DNA from 2 places in the Aliidiomarina minuta genome. Region 1 is predicted to be linked to the other one. Evidence: predicted binding sites of a transcription regulator. Region 1 holds the regulator's gene; the other holds the start of a gene.
The links. Region 1 encodes FNR, which switches genes on or off when oxygen is low (the NO sensors DNR and NnrR bind a similar motif). Its sites were predicted from a motif close to TTGATCTAGATCAA; they were not measured.
Positions count from the first base shown of each region.

Region 2: a site for FNR is predicted at 6,503-6,516, ahead of CWE09_RS12930 (cytochrome ubiquinol oxidase subunit I). Genes of this name have one in related genera too.

Region 1 is NZ_PIPL01000001.1:578,972-594,193, forward strand. Features, by position in the region: gene ydiJ (D-2-hydroxyglutarate dehydrogenase YdiJ) at 1-1,595, shown strand, start outside; gene CWE09_RS02785 (Leu/Phe/Val dehydrogenase) at 1,638-2,681, opposite strand; gene CWE09_RS02790 (DUF4826 family protein) at 2,909-3,328, shown strand; gene CWE09_RS02795 (cupin domain-containing protein) at 3,383-4,534, opposite strand; gene purB (adenylosuccinate lyase) at 4,540-5,925, opposite strand; gene hflD (high frequency lysogenization protein HflD) at 5,946-6,584, opposite strand; gene mnmA (tRNA 2-thiouridine(34) synthase MnmA) at 6,581-7,714, opposite strand; gene CWE09_RS02815 (pseudouridine synthase) at 7,772-8,374, opposite strand; gene CWE09_RS02820 (DUF2189 domain-containing protein) at 8,505-9,284, shown strand; gene CWE09_RS02825 (glucosaminidase domain-containing protein) at 9,338-10,174, shown strand; gene ttcA (tRNA 2-thiocytidine(32) synthetase TtcA) at 10,171-11,085, opposite strand; gene uspE (universal stress protein UspE) at 11,168-12,091, opposite strand; gene fnr (fumarate/nitrate reduction transcriptional regulator Fnr) at 12,145-12,885, opposite strand; gene CWE09_RS02845 (sulfite exporter TauE/SafE family protein) at 12,904-13,557, opposite strand; gene ccoS (cbb3-type cytochrome oxidase assembly protein CcoS) at 13,544-13,741, opposite strand; gene CWE09_RS02855 (heavy metal translocating P-type ATPase) at 13,744-15,222, opposite strand, start outside.
Region 2 is NZ_PIPL01000003.1:244,762-259,983, reverse strand. Features, by position in the region: gene CWE09_RS12950 (sensor domain-containing diguanylate cyclase) at 1-601, shown strand, start outside; gene cydC (thiol reductant ABC exporter subunit CydC) at 598-2,244, opposite strand; gene cydD (thiol reductant ABC exporter subunit CydD) at 2,234-3,898, opposite strand; gene cydB (cytochrome d ubiquinol oxidase subunit II) at 3,899-4,906, opposite strand; gene CWE09_RS12930 (cytochrome ubiquinol oxidase subunit I) at 4,899-6,302, opposite strand; gene CWE09_RS12925 (MBL fold metallo-hydrolase) at 6,626-7,507, shown strand; gene CWE09_RS12920 (TraB/GumN family protein) at 7,565-8,428, opposite strand; gene CWE09_RS12915 (TlpA disulfide reductase family protein) at 8,550-9,350, shown strand; gene trpS (tryptophan--tRNA ligase) at 9,377-10,384, opposite strand; gene rpe (ribulose-phosphate 3-epimerase) at 10,408-11,082, opposite strand; gene CWE09_RS12900 (hypothetical protein) at 11,214-11,525, shown strand; gene CWE09_RS12895 (DUF2970 domain-containing protein) at 11,522-11,740, shown strand; gene prlC (oligopeptidase A) at 11,763-13,808, opposite strand; gene CWE09_RS12885 (S9 family peptidase) at 13,936-15,222, shown strand, end outside.

The DNA of each region.
Region 1 (15,222 bases):
CCTTAAGTGATCAGGTCATGGCGCTGACCGCCAAATACGGTGGCCTTATGTGGGGTGAACATGGCAAAGGCTATCGCTCTGAATACGGACCGCAGTTCTTTGGCGCTGAATTATTTGCCGAGCTGCGTAAAATTAAAGGGGTATTTGATCCGGATAACCGTCTTAACCCCGGCAAAATTTGCACACCGCGGACCTCCACAGAGTCTTTAGTTAGCGTAGATGGTGCCAAACGCGGCTGGTTTGACAAACAAATACCATTAGCCGCTCAACAAAGCTACCAGAGTGCCATGGACTGCAATGGCAATGGACTCTGCTTTAACTTTGACGTCAATACTCCTATGTGTCCCTCGTTTCGGGCTACTCAGGATCGTCGCTATTCACCTAAAGGCCGGGCCAGCATGATTCGTGAATGGCTGCGACAAACAGCCAGCGCTGGCTACGATGTCAATGCGCAGATTAAAAAGGATAACCTGTTTAAACGTTGGAAACAGTCACGTCGCAACGCCGATGACTTTAGTCATGAGGTCAAAAAAAGCATGGATCATTGCCTGGCATGCAAAGCCTGCTCCTCACAGTGTCCGGTAAAAGTTGACATACCCAGTCATCGGGCTCGTTTCCTGGCCCATTATCACAGCCGTTATATACGTCCGCTGCGTGACCATGCCGTCAAGAATGTTGAAAATGCCTTACCTTATTTAGCCCGCATGCCAAGGCTGGCCAATGTATTGATGCACAATCCATTAAGCAGATACCTGACAGCTAAGCTGCTGCGTTTTCAGGATATGCCACGCCTCTCTGTACCAGCATTGTGCAAGCGAACTGCATACCAGAAGGCTTTAACCTGGGATGATTTTATTAAACAGCAACAGGGAATGGCCCTGGATGATAACGAAGCAAGTCAATATGTAGCCCTGGTAGAAGATTCTTTCACCAGCTTTTACGAAGCCGACCTGGTCGAAGACTTTCTGCTGCTCTGTGAAAAACTTCAGGTGAAAGTTATTATTTTACCTTTTCAGCCCAATGGCAAAGCTGCCCATGTAAAAGGTTTCTTATCCGAGTTTCATGAACTGGCAAAGAAGCAGGCAGCGTTACTCAACCAGGTGGCCAGCTATAAGGTCCCCCTGGTTGGCCTGGATGCTTCAACAGCGTTGTGTTATCGCGATGAATACCTGCAAGCTCTGGGCAATAGTCGAGGGGCTTTTCAGGTACTGATGTTACACGAGTGGCTCGCTCCCCTGCTAAAAGATAAAACGCTGCTGGTCTCTTCTGCGGACACCGCATTTTCATTGTTGCCTCATTGCACGGAGCAGACAGCAGATGCGCAGACTAGCCAGACATGGAGCGATATTTTCGCGCTTATGGGTATAAAAATAAGAACCCCAACCGTGGGCTGTTGTGGTATGGCTGGCACCTATGGGCACGAGACAGAGCAGGCTGAAAACAGTCTTAACTTATTTAATATGAGCTGGAAGCCTGAGCTTAATAAAGCAGGGCAGGCACTGGCAACCGGATTTTCCTGTCGTTGCCAGAGTCAGCGCTTTGCCAAACAGAGTCTAAAACATCCACTTCAGGTAGTACTACAACGCCTGAACTAAAAAAGCTCCCGAAGGAGCCTTTTTTATAGCAACAACCTGCTATTAATTGCCTCTGGCTTTTGCAGCCAGAATTTCCCGTGCCAGTTCATCGGCGATTTCACCAGTAGGGCGATCTTCTTCTGTAGCCCGGCTGAAAATAAGGTCCAGCGTGTTGTAAATGCCGCGGACCCGGCCTGCGGTTTCCTCACTACTGAAATTAGCTGCTTCAGAGCTAATATGGATAACCCCACCGGCGTTAATAACATAATCCGGAGCATACAGAATGCCCATTTCTTTAACTATTTTATCGTGCGCATTAGTCGCCAGTTGATTATTAGCGCTACCTGCAATTACGAGTGCTTTAATTCGTTTAAGTGTGTCGTTATTAATAGTGGCACCTAACGCACAAGGCGCATAGACATCCATTTCCACGTCGTAGATTTCATCAATGCCTACCGCAGTAGCGCCTAGCTGTTTAACCGCTTTATCTACGACTTCCTGGTTGACATCACAAACCGTCAGAATTGCGCCATCATTAGCTAATAAACGCGCAAACTCGTAACCTACAGCACCGAGCCCCTGGATAGCTATACGCAACCCTTTAACGTCATCTGAACCAAATTTGTGCTTAGCAGCAGCCTTTACACCCAGATAACTACCCAACGCGGTGTGCGGGGATGGATCACCAGCTTTGCTTTCAGTTCCCGCTACGTAACGGGTTTGTGTACCTACGATTTCGATATCACCAGTACGAATATTAACATCTTCAGCAGTTATATATTTACCACCTAAAGAGTCGACGAAGCGACCGTAAGCTTTAAATAACTCAGGGGATTTATCGGTTTTTGCATTACCAATAATAACTGCTTTACCTCCACCTAAAGGCAGGCCGGCGAGAGCGCTTTTATAAGTCATGCCCCGTGACAGACGTAATACGTCAGTTAACGCCTCGGCAGAAGACGCATAATCCCACATTCTGGTGCCACCCAGAGAAGGACCCATAGTAGTGTCATGCACTGCAATGATGGCTTTCAGACCGCTTGCCTGGTCATAACAAAACACTACTTCTTCATGGTTATCGAATTCTTTATGATCAAATACTGACATAAATTCTGTTGGCCTCATTTGTTGCTATCTGGTGACAATGTTCTGTCGTTTAAAAATGCGCGTAAACTACCACTTAACAGGCGCTAAGACCAGTCTGTCCAGTTTAAAATTAAGCTGATTTAAACGCTTGTTTAGCAACTAGAGTTTACACAGATACAGCTTCCCCCCGGGAGTCTAACTTGGTAGGATTTAGGGCTGCTATATATCAATAATGTAAGAAGTGAATTATGAGCCAAGAAGAAACACCATTATCAGAAGAACAAGCAACATGGGTACGCGAGCACTTTCAAAGTGCTAACAAATATCTTGCTGAAAAAGGCATGTTGAGCGATACCATTGTAACCAAAGAATCACGCTACCTGATTCCTACGCTCGCTGTTTGGAAGTTCAAACTACAATCAGGGCAGGGGGTGTGGGTTATTAACGGTAAAGTACCTACCGACCATGTTTCTACTAAGGTCGCAAAAACGGCGCGCGAAGCAACACGTCATTTTAATATGCAGTGGCAGTTGAAGGCTGAAAACATCCTTGCGAATGAAAGCAGCGCACGGGATAAAACTCAGGCGGATATGGCCAAATATTTAATTCAAAGTGCTGAATCAGTTTACGCAGTGACTCAGGAAGACAGGTTGTGGGGCGAAAGTTAAGTACTAAGGGTACAAAGGTGTAGCCAGCAGGTCGAAGGCTACACCTTTACTTTTCTAGTCTTCATTGACCGCAAACCAGAAGCCTTCATTGATCAGCTGGACCAATAACTGACGACTCAACGGCGTAGTCAGAAAAGGCAGTAGTGCCTGAGTTTCTATTTCATAGTTTACGTTTAACAGACATTCAAACAGTTGTTCAGCACTACTATCCAGCTCATACGCCTGAGCCTGCACCAGGCCATGCAGCTGACCATCCAAGTGGGTTGTTATCATACGTAAACCAACGGCACGCTGTAAGTAAGCATATTGCTGTAAGTAACGTAATAAACCGCTTTCGGTAATTGGATCCTGCGGCCACTGCATTAACGGGGGCCTTGGATTTTGCGACAAAAGGTTAGCGCAGACCCGGCGCAAAAGGGCTTCATCGTTTAACGCGTTTTGCATTAACTGACGCATCTGCGTATAAGCCGCGTCATTAATATGCCAGGACTTATCCGGCCATTCCCCCTGATCCTGATAACGAGCCGTCAGAGCATCGTGTTCCAGTGCATAATCAGCCAAGGCAGATAGTAGCTCTGCCTGAGTGGGTGCACGAAAGCCCACTGAGTAATTCATGCTAGGTTTCAGGCTATCGCCAGAGTGAGGGAAACCCGCCGGAATATAAATCATGTCGCCGGGTTCAAGAATGACATCTATATCTGCTTTAAAACCGTTAATCTGTTTTAGATCCGGGTGCGGCACCACACTGGTATATTCACCGCGCTCGCCTATTTGCCAACGCCGCTGACCTTCGCCCTGAATAATAAAGACATCATATTGATCAAGATGCGGACCAACACCACCGCCAATCGTTGAGTAACTGACCATAAGATCATCAATACGCCAGTCCGGCAAAAAGCGAAATGCTTCAAGTAGCTTCTGAGCCGGCGGGAAGTGCTCGTTAACAGCCTGAACCAACAACGACCAGTGGCTGTCTGCAAGGTCACTATAATCCTCAATAGGGCCGTGCTTAAGGTCCCACTTGCCGTCTTGCTGGCTAATGAGACGAGAATCAACACCAGGCTCCAGAGCCACGCCAGCTAATTCATCAGCGGTCATAGGGTCTTTAAACTGTGGAAACGCCTGACGGAATACTTTAGGTCGCTGTTGCCAGTCCTGCTGTAAAAAAAGCGCGGCGTCAAATACCGCGCTGTCTAATTTAAACATAGGAATTAACCCTTCAGGTAGGCAGGTAATTCGTCTACAAAAGCTTCTGCACGACCAATGTAAGTAGCGGGTGTCCAGCTCTTCAGTTCAGTTTTGACCTCATCCGGTAAAACCAGACTATCAATAAATTCAGCCATTGCAGATTGGTTAACACGTTTGCCACGGGTCAGTTCTTTCAGTTTTTCGTACGGTTTTTCTATACCGTAACGACGCATAACTGTTTGAATAGGTTCTGCCAGTAACTCCCAGTTTTGATCCAGTTCGTTAAGCAGGTTTTGTTCGTTAACCTCAAGCTTGTTCAGACCTTTTAAACTAGCCTGATAGGCAATTACTGCGTGTGCAACACCAACACCGAGATTACGTAGCACCGTGGAGTCCGTTAAGTCACGCTGCCAGCGTGAAATTGGAAGCTTTTGTGCAAGGTGGGCCATAATAGCATTCGCAATGCCCAGATTACCTTCCGAATTCTCAAAGTCTATTGGGTTTACTTTATGTGGCATGGTCGAAGAGCCTATTTCACCGGCAACTGTCTTCTGTTTGAAGTGATTAAGCGCGATATAGCTCCAGAGATCACGATTCAAATCAATCAAGATAGTGTTAAAACGCGCCAACGCATCAAACCACTCTGCAATATAATCATGTGGTTCGATCTGGGTGGTGTAGGCACTCCAGTTCAGTCCCAGGGATTCCACAAACTGCTGTGAGTGGTTATGCCAGTCGACATTAGGGTAGGCCGCCAGGTGAGCGTTATAATTGCCCACAGCACCGTTAAACTTGCCCAGTAGCGGAACTGCTTTAATTTGCTCAATCTGACGATGAAGGCGTACAGCTACGTTAGCAAATTCTTTGCCCATAGTGGTGGGAGTCGCTGGCTGACCGTGAGTCCGCGCCATCATAGCGACACTTTTATGTTCTTGGGCCAGTTCAACTACTTTATCCAGTAATTGGTTGAGTAGCGGCAATACCACTTCATCCCGCGCCGTTTTCAGCATTAAAGCGTGCGACAGGTTATTGATATCTTCTGAAGTACAGGCAAAGTGAATGAACTCGGTTACCGCTAATAATTCCGGACTACTGGCTACTTTTTCTTTCAGTAAGTACTCAACCGCCTTTACATCATGATTGGTGGTGCTTTCGATCGTTTTAACCCGGGCCGCGTCAGCCTCACTGAAGTCTTCCAGTATGGAGTCTAATAACTGATTGGCATCAGCAGAAAGAGCCGGGACTTCCTCTACTTGTTGAATACTGGCAAGCTTCTGCAGCCAGCGCACTTCAACAGTAACCCGGAATTTTATCAGGCCATATTCACTAAATATGGGGCGTAAGGCATCGACTTTATTGCCATAACGGCCGTCTACGGGGGAAATTGCACTGAGTGGGGAAAGCTGCATGCTTATTTAGCTCCAAAAAGTTAACTGATTTTAGCCAGCAGGTCTCGTGTTGCATTGACCATCTGCTTGCGATTAAAAATAACCTGACGACGTTTGCCGCCAAGCTGACGCCATAATACTGCGCTGCGAATCCCTGCCAGCAACAAAGCTCTGATGCGTTGCTGAACCTGGGTTTGTTTAAGGTGTTGAGGGTCACCATTAATTTGAATACGAGGGCCCAGAGGGCTTATAACATCACTGTACAGACTACCGAGATTATTGATCACGGTTGCCTCATCAAAGTTAAATTCTTCACGTTGACGAACTACCTGATTAATACTTTCACCCATTTTTTGCAACGCAGCGTCGCTTTTTACCAGGCGTCGCTCTAACTGCAGCATACCTACTACATAACGGGTTTGTTCTACGTCCTTGTCTCCCTGGGAATCGAGCTGCCGTAGCAATACCTGTAACCCAGGGCGCAACTGGTAAAGATCACCATAAACAGCCTCTGTATTTTCTGGATCAACGACTAACAGGCTGTTTATTAACGTGTCCGGTGCTTCTGCAGGAACGACTTCACCGCGTTTAGCCAGTTGTTGCACGCACACAGAAGCCAGGCAGACACCGGCAAATGCGAGCATACGTTGTTGCCAGATATCCGTTGCCAACTGACTCATAATGCGACCTCGTGTTGCGTGATACGGGATTCAATAATGCCGCCGCCAAGGCAGACATCTCCCTTATAAAATACGGCGGACTGTCCCGGAGTAACCGATGATATCGGCTCGTCAAAATAAACATGCAGAGTCTCATCATTCTGAGGTTCAATACGGCAACCAATATCCTGTTGACGATAACGTGTCTTCACTGTGCACTCTATGCTGTGCTTTATATTTTCTCTGTTTACCCAGTGTAACTGTTTGGCAATCAGCCCATCCGAGAAAAGAAGCGGGTGGTTGCGCCCCTGAGCCACAATCAGGTGATTTTTAGCAACATCTTTATCGACAACATACCAGGGGTCTTCGCCAGCGTTAGCCATACCGCCAATCAGCAAACCTTTACGCTGACCAAGGGTATGATACATCAGGCCCTGGTGTTCACCGATGACATCGCCATCTACGGTAACCATAGGACCGGGTTTAGCGGGTAAATACTGTTGTAAGAAGTCTTTAAATTTGCGCTCGCCAATAAAGCAGATACCCGTGGAATCTTTTTTATCATGAGTTACCAGTCCCTGTTCCTCGGCAATACGCCGCACCTCAGGTTTTTCTATGCTGCCTACAGGAAACAACGTTTGCGCAATGTGTTCTGAAGAAAGAGTATATAAAAAGTAGCTCTGATCTTTATTCTCATCGAGACCACGCAACAGCTCCCAGCTAGTGCCATTAAAGCGGCGCTGGCAGTAATGTCCGGTCGCAATATAATCGGCTTCCAGGGCGTCGGCGGCAAACTCGAGAAATGCTTTAAACTTAATTTCTTTATTGCACATGATATCTGGATTAGGAGTGCGGCCAGCTTTATATTCCTGGAGGAAATATTCAAATACGTTGTCCCAGTACTCGGCGGCAAAATTGATCGTATGCAACTCAATGCCTAATTTCTGGCATACAGCTTCCGCATCTGCCAAATCTTCAGAAGCAGCACAGTATTCATCGGTATCATCTTCTTCCCAGTTTTTCATAAACAGGCCTTCAACCTGATAGCCCTGCTGCTGTAACAAGTAGGCGGAAACGGAAGAATCAACACCGCCGGACATACCGACGATAACTTTGCATTCTGCTGGGGGCTTTTCAGAAGAGTGGATCATGCCTGTGCCTGGACCTCATTTTGAACCTGGATGGCTTGCAATAGGTGACGGATTTTATCACTTTCTCTGTCGCTGCGCTACGTTTGCCAGCCCTTCAGGAGCCGCTTCATACCATTCTCCGACCGCAATATCCTGAATAGTCCAGTTACCCACCTGTGAACGGATCAAACGCAGAGTAGGGTGCCCAATATGTGCTGTCATGCGTCGCACCTGGCGATTTTTACCTTCGCGGATAGTCAGTTTTAACCAGGTGTCCTTAATGCTTTTGCGAATCCGAACCGGTGGATTCCGTGGCCATAACCAGTCTGGTTCATCTACTTGCACCACTTGAGCTGGGCGGGTAAGGCCATCTTTTAGTTCGACACCTTGCTGCAATGCATTCAGAGCAGATATGGAAGGTTCACCTTCAACTAATACATAATAGGTTTTTTCCAGTTTAAAGTCCGGATCGCTGATTCGAGCTTGTAAGCGGCCATCATTAGTCAGCAGGAGCAGGCCTTCACTGTCTTTGTCCAGCCTTCCGGCTGGATACACATCAGGTACCTTAATATAGTCAGCCAGCGTGCTGTCACCCTGTTGGCCACTAAACTGAGTTAATACAGCAAATGGCTTGTTAAACAAAAGTAATTTACTGACTCGGGGACGGGGTCTGCGCGCCATATTCTGAATCCTTATTGAAGACGGGCTTAAGATCATGAAGGCTAATCAAAGGAAAATCCAGTTTCGGGCTGGTCTTTATTCCCTTCAGTAAGCGATAATGGCGCCCTCGGTAATTTTAACTGGAGTAATAATGAGTAACAAAAAGCGAGTAGGGGGTAGCCTGGATAAGGCGCTGCGGCAGGAATCTGAGTTCAGGCCTGTCGCTGTTTTGAGTGAAGGCTGGGAGCTTACAAAAACGACCTTTTCTCCTCTGTTAGGTGCTCTGGTAGTCGCTTTAGCAATTCTTGTTATCGCCATCATGCTGGTTATTCAATTTATGTTTGGTGGTGAATTAAATCTGGAAGAAGGCAACAGCACTCAAATTCTGGGCCTTTTACAATTACTTATTATGCCTCCACTAATGGCCGCTGTTCATATGATGGGGATCCAACATAGTATTGGTAAAAAAAGCCGGGTAAATGATGTCTTTATGTTTCTGAAAAGACCTTTTCCTTTAATTATTACCGCCATTATTACTTCCCTTATCGTACAACTGCCAGGAATGTTTGCTGCAGGCAGTATTTTAGTTTTACTTATTATCGCCTTTTTTTCCATTACGCTCTCTATGGCGCTGCCTTTAGTCGCCGAGTACCAGCTTTCTCCATTGCAGGCAGTAAAAACATCTTTTCTGGTAGTCATTAAACGTTTTTTCGCTTTTGCGACAGTGTATGCCGCGATGCTGGGATTATTTATTGTTGCAGCCATTCCTTTTGGACTGGGCCTCATCTGGGTGGCTCCTATGTATTACAACGTCAAGGGTATTTTATACCGCGAGATTTTTGGTGTTGCGACAGATGAAAATGAGGCTAAAACATCTCATAAAGCAGAAGATAATGACGACAGTGACAACTCAAATACCTGGTCCGCGTGATTTGTAAAGAAACAATAGGTATAGTTGGGTTTCGTTCTCAAGAGGTGTACTGAATGAATTGGCTTTTTAGAATTATAGCAACACTGGTTATTGTAATCGCCGTTATCTATCCGTTTTATGAACAGATTGAAAAGATGGAAGCAGATACTAGCAGAGAGGCAACTGTCACCACCGGATTACCTGCTGTTTATGTAAGTCCGGCAACGACTACTACTGACTTGCCTGACTTTGCGTCTATACGCGATATCACTGAGCGCAAAAAAACATTTTTTGCTTATTTATTACCCGCTATTCATGAAGAGAATCAGCGTATTGAAGAGCAGCGAGTGCATTTGCGTCGTATTCAGGAAAAGCAAAGACTTGGAAAAACATTAACTAATCGAGAGAAAGAATGGCTGAATGAAATGGCCAACTTTTATCGGGTCGAAGAAACTCAGCGAAAAGGTCAAATCGCCGATTTATTGAATCGGGCCGATATTATACCTGATACTTTAATTTTAATTCAGGCCGCTAATGAGTCTGGTTGGGGGACTTCGCGGTTTGCTACGGATGCACTTAATTTCTTCGGCCAATGGTGCTGGACTCAGGGCTGTGGTTTAGTTCCAGCAGCGCGTCCAGACGGACAGGTTTATGAGGTTCGTACTTTTGAAAGTATGGAAGCTTCTGTACGTAGTTATATTCGCAACCTGAATACGCACTTTGCTTATTCTGATTTACGTGGGATACGTTCAGAGCTGCGCGCCAACAATGACGATATCTCCTCGACATATTTAACTCAGGGATTGTTAAGTTATTCTGAGCGTGGCGAGGAGTATATTGAAGAATTAAATCAAATGATACGCATCAATCGTCCTATCATTCTTGAAGTTCAGGAAGAGATTGACTCTTAAGACTTGCCAATATTAACGACATTGATACTCATATCAATGTCGTTATCTTCCTTCTGAAAGACATTACCAGTTATAACCTGCTGATCAAAAGCGGTGTCTCCGTCAATCATGGGAGTTCCCGTTTGTTTAACCCCGGCGAAATCAAATAGTTTATTATCTGTCAGGTGCGATGGCACTACATTCTGCATAGCAGTAAACATGCTCTCAATACGCCCTGGAAACTGTTGGTCCCACTGACGCAACATGTCTTTTATCGACTGCCGCTGCAGGTTTTTTTGCGAACCACAAAGGTTACAGGGAATAATGGGGTACTTCTGAGCATCTGCGTAGACTTGAATATCTTTTTCTTTAACGTAAGCAAGTGGACGAATCACCACATGCTCGCCATTATCACTCACCAACTTAGGCGGCATGGACTTCAGGCTTCCACCATGAAACATATTCAAAAACAGCGTTTCCAACATGTCATCACGGTGATGACCCAGTGCTATTTTGGTAGCTCCCAGCTCTTTTGCGGTACGGTACAGAATACCGCGACGTAAACGCGAGCATAAGGAGCAAGTGGTTTTTCCTTCGGGAATTTTCTCTTTAACAATAGCGTAAGTATCTTCTTCGATAATACGGTAATCTACGCCAGCTTCTTGCAAGTATTGTGGAAGGATATGCTCTGGGAAACCGGGTTGTTTCTGGTCCAGATTAACGGCAATAATTTTAAAAGAAACCGGAGCAACCTGCTGCAGATAACGCAAGACTGAAAGCATAGTGTAACTGTCTTTGCCGCCTGACAGACAAACCATTATTCGGTCGCCTTCCTCGATCATAGCAAAGTCATTAATAGCCTGGCCAACCTGGCGACGAATGCGCTTTTCCAGTTTATTTAAACTATATTGCTGTTTCTGTTGTTGAGACATTATAAACCCTGTAAAGCGTGGGCAGGCGGCGCTGCATCGTTAAAAAGCGCTAGTATACCTGCCCACAGCAAGGGTTTAAATGCTATTCCGCCAGTGGTGATTTAAAGCCTTCGGGTTTTATCGCCAGGACATCACAATTAAGCTGCTCAATCACGTGTTCGGCGGTATTCCCCAACAAGGCGGCAGTAATACCGGTACGACCTATAGTACCTAATACCACCAGTTCGGCATCAAGCTCGTCTGCCAGGGCAGGTATCTGGTCCTCAGGCAAACCTTCGCGTACATGCAGGTTTTCTTCCAGCAGCCTGTGCTCTTCAGCTAATTTGCCTAATGATTCCTGATGATAATTACGCACATTAGCCTGATAATCGCTGGTATCGAATTCTGGAATTTCAATAGCCATGTTCAGCGGTGCAGTGGGGTAACAGTTAACCAGATGTAAGTGGGCCTCCAGCAGTTCACTCATGCCTTTAGCGGATTTAATAATACGTTCATTTAATGACTGATGAGGTTTATCATCGGCGCCGGCATTAACCGCAGCTATAACCTGGCCATGCGGAGGCCATTCATGCTCTTTAACCAGAAGTACGGGGCAGGGGGCTTTACGCAATAAATGCCAGTCTGTAGGCGTAAAAATAACACTCTGCAGTTTATCGTGGCGGTGAGTGCCCTTGATGATAAGATCATGTTTTTGCTCAAGAGAGGTTTTAATAATGGACTCAAACGGCCGATGATGCCAAACCACTTTAATATCCAGCTCCAATCCTCGGGTATCATAATCTTTCAATAAGTCTTCTACCCACTGCTCATGGCCTTCTACCAGTCCCGAACGCATTGATTCTCGTTCTTCACCGGACAACATGGTGGTCATTTCATAGGAAAAGTCATAGATTGAGAGAAAGAGAGTAAGTGAAGCTGACTGCAACCGAGCTAGCTTTAACCCTCTGTTCAGAGCTTTTTGTGAATCCGCAGACGGATCGAGTACAACTAAAATATTCTTATACATAGGGTGTCTCCTGATTGCTTCCCACCTGAGTGTAGCTGATCAAAGGCACTTCGCTATGATGTAGCGCAAGCTCTTAACTGTAAACCCGCTATATCCTGCAACCGCGGGCTGTCTTTAAGGAAAATAAACTTGCCGTCTACCGTAATACAGGATTCTCTGTGCAACTTACTAAGTAGCCGGCTCACCGTTTCTACCGTTAAGCCAAGGAAGTTTCCAATCTCAGCACGAGTCATGCTTAAACGAAATTCACGGGAAGAAAGGCCGCGGCTACGAAAACGTTCTGAGAAGTCGAGTAAAAAAGTAGCCAGGCGTTGTTCAGCACTTTTATTATTAAGTAATGACATCAGTTGTTTATCCGCACTTATTTCACTACTCATTAAACGCATAACCTGGCGCCGCAACAAGGGCAACTGGTCACTCAGGGTCTCCAGGTTTGCATAAGGAATTTCACAGACCATGGATGTTTCCAGTGCTTCAGAGAAACTACAATAAGTGGAGCTGTGAACTGAATCAAAACCAATCAAATCACCGGGCAGATGAAATGCCGTGATTTGAGCATCGCCGTCATTAGAAACGCTGTAGCTTTTGAAGCTGCCGGAGCGCACCGCATACAAGGATCGTAAAGGTTCGCCAGCCTGAAAGATCAGTTCGCCTTTGTGATAAGGGCGTTTGCGCTCAATAATATTATCCAGCTGATTGAGCGATGAGTCATCCAACGTGTAAGGTAGGCATAACTGACTGATACTACAGTTCTGACAATTGATATTGCTTACTACCCGAAAACGTTCTGACATGTTATTTCTTCCTTTAAATCAGTTCCATTGTTGCACAGCAACAGCACAGGTCATGATGCCGTATACCAACAATAAGATACCGGCGACCCAGCGAAAACCAGCAGAAGTCACCAAGGTACTCAGTTTGCGACTAAACACTCCGAAAATCAACATGGAAGGTAAAGTTCCGAGACCAAATGCCAGCATAGTCAGAGCACCGCCCTGGGGACTACCTGACAAAGCGGCCCAGGTTAGTGCGCTGTAGACTAAACCGCAGGGCAGCCAGCCCCACAACATACCGGCAATATACAAACGACCGGCACCGGCATTCGCCGGGAAATACCTTAGCAGGGGTTTAATCAAACGCCATAAATAAGCGCCAACGCGCTCCAGAAAGGCCAATGCCATCCAGACTCTGGTGATATACAAAGCAAGTAATATCATCATCAGTCCAGCTGCGAAACGCACTATAATTAAGGATTGATTGCTCACTTGAGTGATGGCAAAAATAGCGCTACCCAGAATAGCCCCGGCTAGCATATAAGAGGAAATACGCCCCAGATTATAAATCAACAGTCGCCATGGCGATTGATTCAGCCCCATAGCGCCCGCAAGACCACCACACATAGCAATACAGTGTCCACTACCGGCCAGCCCCATCAGAACGGCGGAAACGAGATCAATTTGCTGCATCGTCGTCCTGTTTGTTTGCCTTTTTGTTGTTTTTTTTCTGCGGCTCTTCTTCGTCCAGCAGGATATTCATGCCCTGACGTTCAAGATCATCAAACTGATCGTTACGGACCGCCCACCAGAACAGTGCTATCACCAGAATAACCAGAAGAATAGCGGCAGGCACTGCGATATGAATGATTTCCATGGTTAGCCTCCGCGCGGTTTTTTTAATAAACGTAATGAATTGGAAACTACTATGAGTGAGCTGATTGACATACCCAGCATAGCCCATAATGGACCCACATGACCGGTTACTGCAAGCGGCAGAATAACGGCATTGTAGCCCAGAGCCCAGGCAAAGTTCTGGCGGATAATAGCGCGCGTTAAAGTCCCCGTGTGTAATAACCCCTGCAAGGCATGCAAGCGGCCATTTAAAATGACCACGTCGCTACCAGCTTGAGCCAGCTCAGTGCCGGAAGCAAAGGTCACCGAGGCATCGGCCTGTGCTAACACCGGCGCATCATTAATACCATCCCCGACCATCATTACCGCGCCGTGCTGTTGCAGTTCACGTAAACTTTCCATTTTGTCTTTCGGCTGTAACCCGGCCCGAACATCTTCTATGCCCAGAATTTTGGCCATACTCATAGCCCGGTCCTGATGATCACCGGTCAGCATAATCAGCTTAAAACCTCGTTTCTTAAACCAGTTCACCATATCCAGTGCATCCGGCCTTAACTCGTCATCTACCTGCCAGGCCGCCAGAATTCCTGAACGATCACATAAATACACATTGGCCTGAGGCAGTGGTGACTGAGCATCTGGATGCCATTGCTGAATATAGTTCAAACTGCCTATTCGATAATCCTGCTCTTTATGCAAACCACTCAGTCCCTGACCGGGTTGGTTATCCACGTTGTCCAGCGAGACTTCCTGCACCGCGATCTGCTGGAAAGGGCGGGCCAGCGGGTGTTCCGAATACTGTTCGAGGGAGCGTGCGATAGCACTGTACTGCGATTCATTACCCACTTCCCGGAACCAGCTTTGCACCAGGCTGAAACGCCCTTGTGTCAGAGTGCCGGTTTTGTCCAGGCAGAGCGTATTGACCTTGGGTAATATTTCCAGGATTGCAGCATTTTTGACCAGTACGCCACTTCGGTTCAGGCGATTAATAGCGCCGCTCATCGCGGTCGGAGCTGCCAGAGCCAGGGCACAAGGGCAGGTGGCCACGAGCACCGCAAGGGTGACCCAGAAGGCGTCCGCTGGGGATAACAGCATCCAGCTTAAAAAGGTTAAACTGGAAACAGTCAGGGTGCCTATTACAAAATAACGACCGACAATATCAGCGAGACGGGCAAACCTAGGTTTCTGCTGCATAGCCGTGTCCTGAAGTGAGACAATGCCAGCCAACAAGGTATCCTGATGCGTACTTTTTACTTTCATGATCAGTGGTGACTGCTGATTTACGCTGCCAGCATAAAGACTGTCGCACTGTTGCTTGGCTATTGGCCGGCTTTCACCGGTAAGCAGAGATTCATCACACCAGGCTTGTTCGGAAATCAGTTCACCGTCAACAGGAATCGGTTCACCGGGCTTAACCCGGATTTCATCGTCCATCTGCAGGTATTTGACCATCACACGCTGCCATTCGTCATCATGCCGGCGCTCGGCAAAAGCAGGGATCAG
Region 2 (15,222 bases), on a different contig from region 1:
AATTCGCCTGGACGAAAAAGACTACGCAGTGGCTATCATTCGTGATGATTCGAAACGCCAGAATGCAGAAGAGCAAATTCGCCTGGAACTGGAAAAGCAGCGTCACCACGCGCAAACAGACTCATTAACTGGCCTGCCCAATCGCCGTGCTTTTTCCACCGCTCTTGATAACCATCTCACTCAACTTGAATACCACAATATTGCTTTTTCGCTGGCTTATCTGGATTTGGATAATTTCAAAGAGGTGAACGATACGGAAGGGCATCAGATTGGCGATTTGCTGTTGCAAAAATTTGGCCATTTTCTTAATCAATTATGCCGTAGCCGGGATCTAATCGCCCGTATTGGGGGCGACGAATTTGCCATTATCCTTGCCGAGAGCAACGAAAAACAAACACTGATTGCGCTACAACGAATATGCGACCAGGTAGTCAAATTATTTACACGAGAAAAATGGCCAGTAACGGTTTCTGTCGGTTGGGTGTATTGCTCTGAACGCGGCCAGATTGGGGCTTCTTCAGACCTTATGATGGCAGCCGATAAAGCCATGTACCAGGCAAAGCAACAGGGCAAGAATAATATTGCCCGTGGCTACTATTAACCAAGTTGCAGGCGCTGATATTCGACCGGTAATAAATCAGTCTGATGCGCAATCATAAAGACAGTACGCTTTTGCAACCAGGGTAAAATGTTGCGACTAATTCGTTTTTCGCTGTCAGCATCAATAGCGCGAAAAGGTTCATCAAGAATCAGCAGCGGTGCGCTTTTTAATAACGCCCGCGCCAGTGCCAGACGTCGGGCCTGACCACCGGATAGCCGACAGCCACCATCGCCAGTCCAGCTTTGCAGACCTTCCGGCAAACTCTTTACCAACACGTCCAGCTCTACAGCCTGTAAAACCTGCCATAACTCTTCGGTGCTGGCGTCTGCATTGCCAAGCCGTAAATTATGCTCGATGCTCGACGACAATAAGGCACTTTCCTGTGTCAGGTAAGCAACTTGCTGGTACCAGTTTGCATAATCTTCAACCGGTCTGCCATCGACCAGTACACGGCCTTCCTGAGCTACCGCAAGACCCGCGGCAAGATGCGCCAGGCTACTTTTGCCAACACCGGAAGGACCACTTACAACCTGAATACTGCCCGCTGCAAAATGCAGCGACAGGTTTTGCCATATGCGTCGCTGCTGATAGTGGACACTTACTTTTTCGAAAGTCAGAGCGACCGGGGTTTCTACTAAGATTTCAGTCACACGCCTGGCTTGTGTCTCCCGCTGAATACTGAGCACCTGTGTATTTAGCCGCCCAGCCGCACCCACCACGCGGCCCCATACAGCACCGGCCTGAGGCAACGCCAGCAATACTTCCGGAAGCGCCAGCAATGCCAGCGGTAATAATACCGCAACCGGCGCCGTCAGGGCTTCCTGCTGAAAAGCTATTAACGCACTGAACGCCAGCAATAACATGCACAGCTGGCTGCCCCCTTCCAGCCAGGCCTGAGCCAGCCCTTGCTGCTTTTGCACCTGCTCATGCTCTGTTGCCATGCGCTCTGCGCAAGCTATTAAGCTATGCTCATGCGTGGCCTGTACCTGCCAGGCCAGCATTTCGGCTTGCCCCTCTATATGCTCTAAAGCCAAAGTACGTAAACGCTCACTTTCACCTAGCTCCCGATTCGCCACACTGCTTAATTGCTGACTTAACAGGGTTAACAAACACAGGCTACCGCTCAGCAGTAAGACAAAAAGAATCAGAGCAGTCCATGGCAACCACAGAGCCACCAGCAGACACAAAATTACCAGGCTGAACCCGGCAACCAGTGTTGGTGCCAGAATTCTGAGGTGGAGGCTATCTAATGCCTCCACATCCTGAGTCAGCCGTTGCAGTATATGCGCAGCCCGATAACGTCTTGTACTCAGAGGCTGTCGTCGTGCTAGTCCAGAAAACAACTGCACACGCCATTGCGACTGCATACGCAGCACCAGGTCATGGTTGCGCAACCGTTCCAGATAGCGGCTCAGAGTTCGTAATAAAGCGAAAAAACGTATTGCGCCACCCGGCGTATAAATATCAAATGCCACCAAGGCCACCGCCGCACTGGTAATAAACCAGCCTGACACACCCAGCAAACCAATACCTGCCAGGGCGGTTAATAACATTAGCAATAAGCCCGACCCTAATCGCCAGGGTTGCTGATACAGCGGCGCCAACCAGGGATAAAGCTGCTGCCAGTCAGATCTATTCCACATTCAGACTCTCCGGCAGACGGGTTACGCTATCAGCCATCGGCAGCAGGCTTTGATCATGGGTAACCACCAGCAAAGTATGACCAGCTGCACGCAATTGCTGCAATGCCCTCTGCACCGATGCACTGGTTTCGGTATCCAGCGCCGCCGTTGGTTCGTCCATAATAATAATATCTGTCGGCTGCAGAAAAACCCGGGCTAGCGCCAGTCGTTGTGCTTCTCCACCGGAAAGACCTGTGCCCTGCTCACCTATTTCAGTTTGTAAACCGCTCTCCAAAGTCTCTACTAAATCCAGTAAGGCGACCTGCTTTAATGCCTCTAGCATCGCTGGCTCGGAGGCCTCCGGTGTAACCAACCGCAGGTTGTCAGCTAAACTACCCTGAACAATAAATGGACGCTGGGGTAGATAGGCAATGGGCATACTACCCGGAGCTTTTCCCAATAAGTGAATGTAGCCCTGCTGAGGTTGCAAAAAGCCCAGTAGCAACTGAATCAGGGTGCTTTTACCGCTGCCTGACGGCCCCTGAATGACATGAATCTGACCTTTTGCAAAAGCATGATTTAGCGATTCAAACACCGGCTGCGACATGCCAGGGTAACTAAAACTCATCTGCCTGATTTGAATAGACTGACTATTTTCGATTACCTCGGAGGAGGAGGGAGGGTTTGTCACTTCCACTGAGGGTTCAGCCGCTAACAAAGCAGCAGCACCCAGCGCACTGGCACGATCATGGTAATGCTGAGAGAGAGTACGCAGGGGCTGAAAAAACTCGGGTGCCAGTAATAATACCGTAAGCCCGCTAAATAAAGTCATCTCCGATGCCGGCCCAAAAGTGAAATAACCCAACAACGAAAAGCCGACATAAATAGCGACCGCTGCTATAGCTACCGCCGCAAAAAACTCCAGCACTGCCGACGATAAAAAAGCCACACGGAGTGTTTTCATATTTGCCTGACGACAGGTATTGCTGGCCCAGCTGACATCCTCAATTGCTTCATCGGTTGCGGTGAACAACTGCAGGTTGGTCAGGTTCCTGACCCTGTCCACAAAAAGACCCGCCAGCTTCTGAGTCGTCTCAAAGTGACGTTGATTCAGTTGTTCAGCGCCCATACCAACCAAAGCCATGAATGCAGGAATAATAGGCGCCGCAAACAACAAAAATAAAGCAGCGACCCAATCCAGACTGGCCACCACAATCAGAATCAACAGGGGAACCACTGCTGCGATCCAGAGCTGTGGCAGGAAGCGAGCAAAATAACCATAGAGGCCGTTGACAGGTTCAAGCATCAGGTTTGCAGTACTGGCTTTATCGGTTAACTGCTGGCGTCCGGCTAAAGGCTGCTGCCAGGCTTTTAGTAAACGAGAGCGGGCCTCTCGCTGGGCGAGCCGTCCGCAATCTGCTGCTAGTTGCTGTTGCCACGCAGCAAACAAGGTACGCAACAAAACAAGAACTACCAGTACTAAAATCACCGCCCAGGTATCCGCCACCTTTTGCTCTTCTATCAGTACCTGTTGCAACCACCAGGCGAACAATGTGAACTGGGCAATAACACTAACCCCGTGCAACAGACCCGCCAGTCGTGTTCGCTGCAGAAGCCTCGCGAGAGGTTTCTGCAGCGACTTCAGGTAATGCTTCGCTGGGCTGCTTTGAGCCACTTAGTGGTAACCCTCACCCGCTTTAACCTTGCCGCGGAATACCCAATAAGTCCAGGCCGTATAAGCCAGCACAAAAGGAATTACGAAGATCAGACCAATTAACAAAAACAGTTGTGACTCATGCGCCGACGAAGCATCCCAAAGGGTATAGGTAGGCGGTACCACATAAGGAAATTTACTGGCCAGCAGACCTAAATAAGTAAATAAAAACATGCCCATAGTGGCGACAAAAGGTGTCCCATTACGCCGTTGACGTACCGAACTCCAGATACGCCAGATACAAACTAACGCCAGCACGGGCAAGAGCCAGATTACCGACACCTGAGAGAACCAGCGTTCGGCCACAAAGGGATCAATAAAGGGAGTCCATACGCTGATTAGAGCAAACACCACTAACACAGCCAACAGCAACCATGGGGTGATTTTATAAGCCCAATCCTGAATATAACCTTCAGATTTCATAATCAGCCAGGTTGCCCCTAACAGAGCATAACCGGCCACCAGACCCAGGCCAGTCAGCACAGTGAAAGGTGTCAGCCAGTCGAATGCGCCACCAGAATAGATCATGTTTTCAGTGGCAAAGCCCTGAATATAGGTACCTACCACGGCGCCCTGAGCAAAAGCAGCGACGGTCGAACCTATCGCAAAAGCCCAGTTCCACAAATAGCGTGACGTTTTGGCTTTAAAACGAAATTCGAAGGCTATACCGCGGAAAATAAGGCCCGCTAACATCAAAAACACACCAATATACAAAGCGGGCAAAAACACCGAGTAGACCAGAGGGAAAGCCGCTAATAAGCCGGCTCCTCCGAGCACTAGCCAGGTTTCGTTGCCATCCCAGACCGGCGCTACTGAGTTCATCATCACGTCTCGGGCTTCGTCACCTGGGGCAAAGGGAAATAATATTCCTAAGCCAAGATCAAAACCGTCCATAAGCACATACATCATAATGCCAAATGCTATAATGCCCGCCCAGATATAGACCAGATCAAAGCCTGCTTCATTCATGATTTTCAACTCCTTCTTCCCACGCGGCATCCGCGCCAGATAATGGCCGCTTCGGACGTTGCAGATGATCTTTCTTATCAGCTTCCGGTTCAGCCCCAACACGCAGAACGCGCATCAGATAATAGATACCGGCCGCAAATACCAGGGAATAAACCAGGATATAACCAATTAAGGTGAATAACGCCATACCTCCGGTGAGCGAAGGGGTAACACCTTCCGCATGCGTCATGACCTCATACACCAGCCAGGGAGCACGCCCCGTTTCCGTGACTAGCCAACCGGCAAGTACCGCAATGAAAGGGGTCACGGCCATCAGCCTGAGCCCGTTTAAGAACCAGGGCGAAGTCGCATAACGGCCTCCTTTGCGCATAAACAGACCAGCAACAGCAAAGACCACCATCAACATGCCCACAGCAACCATAATACGGAAGGCCCAGAATACAATACCTACCACAGGCTGCTCTTCCACGGGTACTTCATTTAAACCAGGCACTTCGCCGTCCCAATCGTGCTTCAGAATCAAGCTGGCTAATTTAGGAATTCCCACTTCAAAATGGTTAGTCTGATTTTCCTTGTCCGGGATAGCAAAAAGCAATAAAGGCACACCCCGGCTGGTTTCCCAGTTACCTTCCATAGCAGCTACTTTCATAGGTTGATGTTCAAGCGTGTTCAAACCATGAATGTCGCCCATCACGACCTGCGCTGGAGCAATAAAAAGCAACAACCAGAGAGTCATGGACAGGGCTTTTTTATGAATTTCAACATCCCGTTTGCAAAGCAGGTACCAGGCGCTAACACCTGCTACTACAAAACCACCGGTCAGGAATGAAGCCAGTCCCATGTGGAAAAACCGCACCCAGAAGGAAGGGTTGAAAATAGCTTCCGACCAACTTGTCACATAAAAGAGTCCCTCACGAATCTCTACACCGGCCGGCGTATGCATCCAACTATTGGCGGACAGGATCCAGAATGAAGAAATAAAAGTACCAATTGCCACCATCATTGCTGAGAAGAAATGGACGCCCTGCGGAACTTTATCGCGACCGAACAAAAGCACGCCGAGAAAAGCGGCTTCTAAGAAAAAGGCAGTCAGCACCTCGTAACTGAGGACCGGCCCCAGAAAATTAGCGGTGGCATAAGAAAAATTACTCCAATTCGTACCGAACTGGAATGACATGACAATGCCGGACACCACGCCCATACCGAAAACTACGGCAAAAACCTGCAGCCAGAACTTAGACAAACGCTCCCAGTCTTTATTGCCAGTTTTATAAAAGAGGCCTTCAAGAACGGCTATATAGGAAGCTAAACCTATAGTAAAAACCGGGAAAATGGCGTGAAAAGATACAACAAACGCAAACTGGATTCGCGAAAGTAAAATGGGATCGAGTTCCATCAGCTACTCCTCATAGCTCATAGTGAGTACACCTACTATACTCTTGTAGTAACCTGGCGTCCTGATACCAATTGTCGCACTCGCCATACTTTTATTAGGGCAAGCATAATAGTAGAACAACTACAGTTTAGAAGACAACGTCTATAATTTCAGCGTGACTCACTAGTTTTTATCAATACCGCTCTTAATCGATTCAACTATTGATTTTAATCATGATCGCAATCGATTTATCAGACACAGTATAACTTGATAAATAACCAAATAGAATATATATATAACAATACGAATTAAGCAACCAGTTAATCTATGTCTCAGGAGGCATTATGACCACCCATAACTTACCTGCACCTATAGTCAAAGCGTTCTTAGATGAGGACAGCGAAACCTTTAGCTATGTAGTCTATGACAAACCCAAGGGGAAAGGGGTGGTGATAGACCCTGTGCTCGATTTCGATTATAAGTCGGGCCGCACAAAAACTGACAGTGCTCAGAACATAGTGAATTTTGTCCATGAAGAAGGGCTTACTATCGAGTGGATCTTAGAAACTCATGCTCACGCCGACCATTTGTCTGCTGCCCCCTATCTGTGCCAGCAGCTGAACGCCAAAGTAGGTATTGGTGAGCACATCAAAGATGTGCAGAAGATATTCAAAGAAACTTTTAACCTTGAAAAAGAGTTTCTTCCCAATGGAGCACATTTTGATCGCTTATTTGCTGATGGCGAAGAGTTTAAAGTCGGTCAACTGAGCTTCCGGGTTTTGCACACACCGGGTCATACGCCCGCAGATCTCGCTTATGTAGTCAATGAACAGGCCCTTTTTGTCGGTGATACTATGTTCCTGCCTGATGTAGGTACTGCGCGCTGCGATTTCCCCGGCGGCAGCTCGAAAACCTTGTACCGCTCTATTAAGAAACTATTAGCTATGCCAGATGATACTAAGATGTACATCTGCCATGACTATCCACCAGAAGGGCGCTCGCACGAGTTTCTTACCACAGTTGCCCGACAGCGAGCCAATAATATTCACGTGCGCGATGAAGTTTCTGAAGCGGAGTTCGTTGCAATGCGAGATGCCCGTGATGCAACGTTAGAGATGCCACGCCTGATACTGCCATCTATTCAGGTCAACATTCGTGCTGGGAAAATGCCTCCAGTAGAAAGTAATGGCAAAATCTACCTTAAAGTCCCGCTAAACCAGTTATAACAGAAGACAATAAAACGGCGGACTTCTGCGCCCGCCGTTTTATTTATTGCTCTATATTTATTGCGCTATTGCCTCAACTTCATATCCAGCTTCACGCAATAAGTTAACCAGCCCCTGATCGCCCGGCAAATGCCCGGCACCTACCGCTATAAAGGCAGAGCTTTCATGCATCTGCTCACGCAAAGGCGCAACCCAGTTGCGGTTACGTTCATCAATAAACATTTCCATATAGTGATTGAACTGAGGATCATCCATCATGATTTCCATCAGTGCGTCCAGATCCTGTTCCGCGTAGGCCTGAACCATCGACTCCATCAAAGCTTCGCCGGTTTCGCTATCACTGATCATTTCCCATAACCAATCGACCTGCTCCTGCAAAGGAATTTCATCAAACAGCCCCATCTGAAAATCAACATCTTCCAGCGCTACAATAGGTATTTCCTGCTCATCAGCCTGCTCCATGAAATAAACTTCATAAGAGGTAGTGTCGGCGCAGGGCAAGCCTCCGATCATAACCATAGAATTCAGCGCCATCGGTTTAAGCCCACCCAGCTGGGCGACACCCGCACCTAAATTTTCCCGAAAATAGGCATCTATGGTTTCAAGCTGCTCTTCACTCAGATAACGGTCCAGGTAAGGACCCTCTTCGTTTACCATGAGAGCCTGCAGCCTCTGCATGGTGCCAGGAGCGCTAATATCCAGCTCCATTACCAATGTTTCACTTTGCTCAAATGCGTCTTCAATGGCGTCGTTCATGATAAAACGGTCTTCACAGATTACGTGAATAGTGCCAAATAGATAAGAAGGCTGAGTCAGCTCATTACCGCTTACTTTCCACAATAGTGACGCCTGTGCAGGTCCTGCGCTCAGTACAAGCAGCATCATCATAGATGTTGCCAGCTTTATTAATCTATTCATCATCTTTTCCTTGTATACTTATTTTTAAAATCAGTACTCACATGAGCTAAAGGCTTAGCTTACTATAGTCCTTGCCAGCTTCAGCAGGTAAGCTATGTAAAAATCATAACAACACGGAGACTTTATGTCTGTCACTGCAGGACCCTTTGCCTTCGCTACCCAACACCTTATCTTCCTGTTCAGCTGCGTTCTGGCGCTGGCAATTGCCTGGTGGCTTGGTAGACGTCAGAACGTCGGAGCGGCAGATGCTGTGTTCAGAATTATAGCGGTCGCACTAATCAGTGCCCGACTCGTTTTTGTAATAATTTATTACGATAGCTATTTCAGTGCTCCGTGGCAGATATTTAACGTACGTGACGGGGGGTTCAATCTGATCGCGGGCTTTATTGCAGGTATAGCCTGGGGCCTTTACGAACTGCGCCGCTATCCTCTGGCTCGTAAGGCTATCGCGACGGCCAGCCTTGGTGGTGTTACGGCGGGGGTTTTACTCTCTTTACTGTTTCAGTATCAGATACAACAAACCGAATTTCCTCAGGCCTCTCTTTATAACCTACAACAGGAATCGGTTAATCTTAGCCAGGATTTTGCCGGGCAACCTGTAGTTATTAACCTTTGGGCGAGCTGGTGTCCGCCTTGCGTGCGCGAAATGCCCTTGCTGGAGGATGCGGCGGCAAAATGGCCAGAAGTGGCCTTCTTAACGATTAATCAGGGCGAAGATTCAGAGTTGGTAGAAAACTTTTTGCAGGAGCAGGGGCTCAACCTGCCCCACGTGTTGCTCGATAAAAACTCGGAAATAAGTGATGCGATAGGCTCTTACGCGCTGCCTACCACGCTGTTCTTTGACTCTGAGGGGCGACTCAATACAACCCACATCGGTGAATTCAGTGCGGCAACTCTGGAAAATGCGGTGCGTAAGTTAGACTGAGCACCGCATTTTAATAGGTGTCAGCCTTATCTGGATGGCACCACAAATCCCACAGTGTCATATACCTGCGCAAGAGTAGCTGCTGCTGACTCACGAGCTTTGTCGGCGCCATTACGCATGATTTCATCCAGCGCAGCCCGGTCCTCGCGCAACTCAAAATATCGCTGCTGCACAGGTTCCAGCATAGCCACTACCGCATCCGCCACATCGCCTTTTAAATGACCATACATTTTGCCTTCATATTCAGGTACTAAGTCAACAATACTGCGTCCGGTAGCACCTGATAATAAAGTCAGTAAATTAGATACCCCTGGTTTTTCTTCAGGGTCAAAATAAATGCGTGCCTGCTCGTCAGAATCGGTTACCGCACGTTTTATTTTTTTCGCTATTTTCTTTGGTTCTTCCAGCAAACCAATGAAATTATTGGCATTATCATCTGACTTAGACATTTTCTTTAGCGGATCCTGCAGGCTCATAATGCGTGCGCCGTGTTCAGGAATAAAAGGGTCCGGCACCACAAAAGTCTCACCATAGATATTATTAAAACGAGTGGCGATATCCCGCGCCAGCTCCAGATGCTGCTTCTGATCGTTGCCAACAGGTACCTGATTCGCATTGTACAAAAGAATATCAGCGGCCATAAGCACAGGATAAGTAAATAACCCCGCATTCATATTGGCTTCACTTTTCGCTGATTTATCTTTGTATTGGGTCATGCGATTAAGCTCACCCATCTGCGTATAACAGTTTAAAATCCAGGCTAGCTGAGTATGCTCGGGCACATGAGACTGCAGGAAAATAGTACTTTTGGCTGGATCCAGACCACAGGCAATATACAAAGCAAGACCGTCCAGAGAAGCCTGACGTAATGCTTTAGCGTCCTGCCGTACGGTAATAGCGTGCAGATCGACCAGCATAAATTTGCAGTCATGTGAGTCCTGCATGGTCACCCACTGGCGCAGTGCCCCCATGTAATTACCGATAGTAAGCTGACCGGATGGCTGACACCCACTGAGTACGACTGGCTTGTTCATGTGTTTTTATACCTTATATAAATTTATTTCAGTTGTTCGCGCATGGCCTGAATGACTTGTTTGTAATCGGGCTGACCAAAAATAGCAGAACCAGCAACAAACATATCAGCCCCAGCATCTGCAATGTCACGAATGTTATCGACTTTTACACCGCCATCAACTTCTAAGCGTATCGAACGACCACTAACATCAATGCGCTTACGTACTTCCCGTAATTTATCCAGCGTAGTAGGAATAAAGGACTGACCACCAAAACCAGGATTCACTGACATGAGTAAAATAACGTCCACTTTATCCATCACATAATCCAGATAATGCAGGGGCGTGGCGGGATTAAAAACCAATCCGGCCTGACAGCCCTGATCTTTAATTAGCTGCAAAGTGCGGTCGATATGGGTGGAGGCTTCCGGATGAAAGGTAATAATAGAAGCACCCGCTTTAGCGAAATCAGGAATAATTCGGTCTACCGGCTCAACCATAAGATGAACGTCTATAGGCGCAGTTACCCCATGCTTACGCAAAGCATCACAAATCATGGGGCCTATGGTCAGGTTAGGCACAAAATGATTATCCATCACATCAAAGTGAACTACATCAGCACCAGCGGCCAGCACATTATCCACTTCCTCTCCAAGGCGAGCAAAGTCGGCGGATAAAATCGAAGGGGCAATCAAGTAATCATTATTCTGCATGGTCATATATCCAGAGTCCTGCACAAAAGTGGCGATAGTTTATCAGTAGCAGGGCTTTCATTCACCTGTAGATCTGTTTTTACATTGGTGTTAAATTAACCAATGTAAAACTTTCAACCTTATAAATGGGTCCGACTATGAAAAATGTACCTCTGATGTTGATGCTTGGCACCGTGCTGGTCTTCGGCTCAGTAGTAGTCGGTACGCAAACCTCTGCTCATTTAATGGCTTCCGCAGATCAACCTTGCGTTCATCTGGATGGGGTTACGTCCTCACCCTCATCAGATTACGATTGTAAGCAGCTGGATTTAGCTCCAGGAGAGAAAGGAGATGGCCTAAGTTGGCCACGCTGGCTCGCTAGTAGCCGCTCCTTCCAATTCCATTATCTGGATTTGATTGAATTGATGTTTTCAGCAAAGCAAACCGATAATCAATATACCAACAAATGAGTGAACCTGAGAAAAAGCGCCCCAACCTGTTACAGGTATTTTTTAGCGTAGTAGCCGCCTTCTTTGGTGTGCAAACCGAAAAGGCGCGCTTACGTGATTTTTCTCACGGTAGTCCGGCCCCCTATATCATAGTGGGCATCGTCCTTATCGTACTGATGTTACTGAGTGTGGGCTTTGTCGTTCGTACTGTACTGAAAGTCAGCGGCGCCATCTGACGCCGCTACTGATTTTTCAGTTTCAGGCCGCTATACCTGAATGACGCAATAAAGCGGATATATCCGGTTCGCGACCACGAAATTTTTTGAACAACTGCATCGCATCATCACTACCGCCTCGCTCCAAAATGGCGTGTAAGAAGTCCTGCCCAACCTGCTGATTAAAAATGCCTTCTTCTTCAAAGCGAGAAAAGGCGTCTGCAGACAAAACTTCAGCCCACTTGTAGCTATAATACCCAGCTGCATAACCCCCAGCAAAAATATGCCCAAAGCCATGCTGAAAACGGTTATAAGAAGGTGGTGGGAATACCGACACCTGCTCCCGCACCTGATCCAGAATACGTTGAATCTGTGCCCCTTCAGCAGGGTCGAATTCAGCATGCAGACGCATATCAAAAAGCGAGAACTCAAGCTGACGTGCCATTTGCATGGCCGACTGGAAATTACGCGCGGCCAGCATACGCTGCAGCAAATCCTGAGGTAAGGTCTCGCCGCTTTCATAATGCTTAGAAATAAAGCTTAAGGCTTCTTCTTCCCAACACCAGTTTTCTAAAAACTGGCTCGGTAGCTCCACTGCATCCCAGGCCACACCGTTAATACCTGAAACTCCAGCTACCTCAATCTGAGTCAGCATATGGTGCAGGCCGTGACCGAATTCATGGAATAAGGTAATGACTTCGTCATGGGTGAAAAGCGCTGGCTTATCGCCCACTGGCTTATTAAAGTTGCAAGTCAGGTAGGCAATAGGTTTTTGCAGCTGCCCATCAGGTAACCGACGACGTACTGCACATTCGGCCATCCAGGCACCACCCTGCTTTTTCGCCCGTGCATACAAATCCAGATAAAAACTGGCCCGATGCTCACCCTCACTGTCGAAAATCTCAAAATAACGCACCTGTGGATGCCAGGTATCTACTCCCTGTTTTTCTTCAATGCGTACAGAGAACAGACGTTTAGCGACTTCAAACAGACCCTCTACAACCTGTTGTTCCGGAAAGTAAGGCCGTAAGACTTCATCCGAAATTGAATAGGTCTGTTGCTTTAGTTTCTCGCTGTAATACCCCATGTCCCAGGCTGCTAAGTCATCTACGCCATGCTCTTGCTTTGCAAATGCTTTGACTTCTTCCACTTCGCTGCGGGCTGCCGGCAATGAACGCTGCGCTAAATCATTCAGGAAATCCAGCACCTGTTTAGGTGACTCTGCCATTTTAGTGTCTAATGACAACTCAGCAAAATTAGCAAAGCCAAGCAGGTTGGCCAATTCATGGCGCAACGCCAGGGTTTCATCCATGACCTCGCTGTTATCAAACTTACCGGCTTCCGGGCCCTGATCTGACGCCCGGGTAGTGAAGGCTTTATACATTTCTTCACGCAAAGCGCGATCGTCGGCATACATCATCACCGGCAGGTAGCTAGGGATATCCAGAGTAAATACCCAGCCTTCTAACTCTTTTTCTTTAGCCAGCTCAGCCGCGCCTGCGATAGCGCTTTCCGGCAGGCCTGATAATTGCTTCTCTTCAGTTACCTGTTTAAACCAGCTATTGGAAGCATCCAGCAACTGATTGCTAAAGGTTGAACTTAAATCCGACAGGCGGCTTTGGATCTCGCCGTAGCGCTTTTTATCATCCGCGTCTAACGCTACACCGGACAATACAAAGTCACGCAAGGTGTCAGTAATAACACGCTGCTGGGCTTTGTTCAGCTGGGCAAATTCGTCGCTGTTATGCAATTTTTGATAGGCCTCGTACAGCCCCTGGTGTTGACCAACCCAGGTGCTGTATTCTGACAGCAAAGGCAAACAGGCGTCATGAGCTTCACGCAACTTATCTTCACTGACCACAGAATTCATGTGCGATACGGGCGACCAGATGCGGCTTAATTTATCGTCCGCCTGATCTAAAGGCTCAACCAGGGACGCCCAGTCCGGGTTCGCCTGGGCAGCCACCTTCTCAATCACCTCACGACTTTCAGCGATGGCCTGCTCAACAGCAGGCTGAATATGTTCCGGTTTGATACGGGAAAACGGGGGGTGTACAAAATCCTCAAGTAACGGGTTCTCTGCTGACATATATAGCCTTCTTAATCGGTTACTAAATACTGAATCAATGCAGATCAAATGAGGTCGCATACTGCCTTTTTCAATGCCTGACAAAAAGCGCTACACTGCAGCTACCAGTCACAAACTAATAACACTAATGAAACTACTCAAACCTATGACACTGGCTGCCATGTTCGGCCTTCTGCTCGGCGGCTGTGCCAGCTCCCCGCAAGACACTCAAAGCGAGCCTACTTTCAGCCTGCAGGAACTGTATCAGGACAACCTTTTTGCCGTGCAGTCTTTTACCAGCAGCCGCTGGCTGCAGGATGGCAGTGGTTATACCACACTGGAAAGCAGTGACGACGATGATGGCCAGCATATAGTGCGCTATCACCCCCGAACCGAAGAGCGCGAAGTATTAGTCAGTGCCGAACAGCTCACCCCGCAAGGCGAGGAAAAGGCTTTATCCATTGCTGACTACCAATGGTCAGAAGATGGCAACAAAGTATTGATTTTCACCAACACCCGCCGCTCCTGGCGTACTCACACGCTGGGCGACTACTGGGTCCTGGATCGCAACACCGACCAGCTACTGCAATTAGGCCAGGGCTTTCCTGAGTCGACCCTGCAATTTGCCAAATTTGATCCTGCCGGTGAACGGGTTGCTTATGTCATGCAGAACGACATTTATGTACAAAACCTGCAGACCCAGGAGATTAAAGCGCTCACCTACGACGGCAGTGATACCCTGATTAACGGTACTTTCGATTGGGTTAACGAAGAAGAATTTTATCTGCGTGACGGTTTCCGCTGGAGCCCGGATGGTCAGCATATCGCCTATTGGCAGGTAGACACTTCCGACGTACCCATGTTTACCCTGATTGATAATGTCTCAGAGCTGTATCCCACGACAACACAATTCCCTTACCCTAAAGTGGGTGAAACCAACTCTGCGTTACGTATCGGTGTATTACCTGCTGATGGCGGTGATACGCAATGGATGAATATTCCGGGCGAACCGCGGGATCATTACCTGGTGCGCATGGAATGGGCGGGTAATAGCCATGAACTACTGATTCAGCAAATGAACCGGCTTCAGAATACTATGCACCTGTGGCTGACCGAAGCCGATACCGGTGCCGCCCACCAGCTACTTACCGAGCAAAGCGATGCCTGGGTTGAGCAGGTCGATGATGTCCAGTTCTTCAATGCAGGTAACAGTTTTACCTGGCTCAGCGAACGTAACGGATATCGTCAACTCTACCGCATTGACCGTGAAACCCACGGCACCGGAATCACTCCGCTGACATATGGTGAACACCGCCAGTATGATGTTATCGATGTGAAGCAAATACTTATCGACGACCAGGGAGCAGGTTGGGTGTATTACCTTGCAGCCCCGGATAACCCGCTACAGCAAGTGTTAATGCGTGCTTCCTTAACC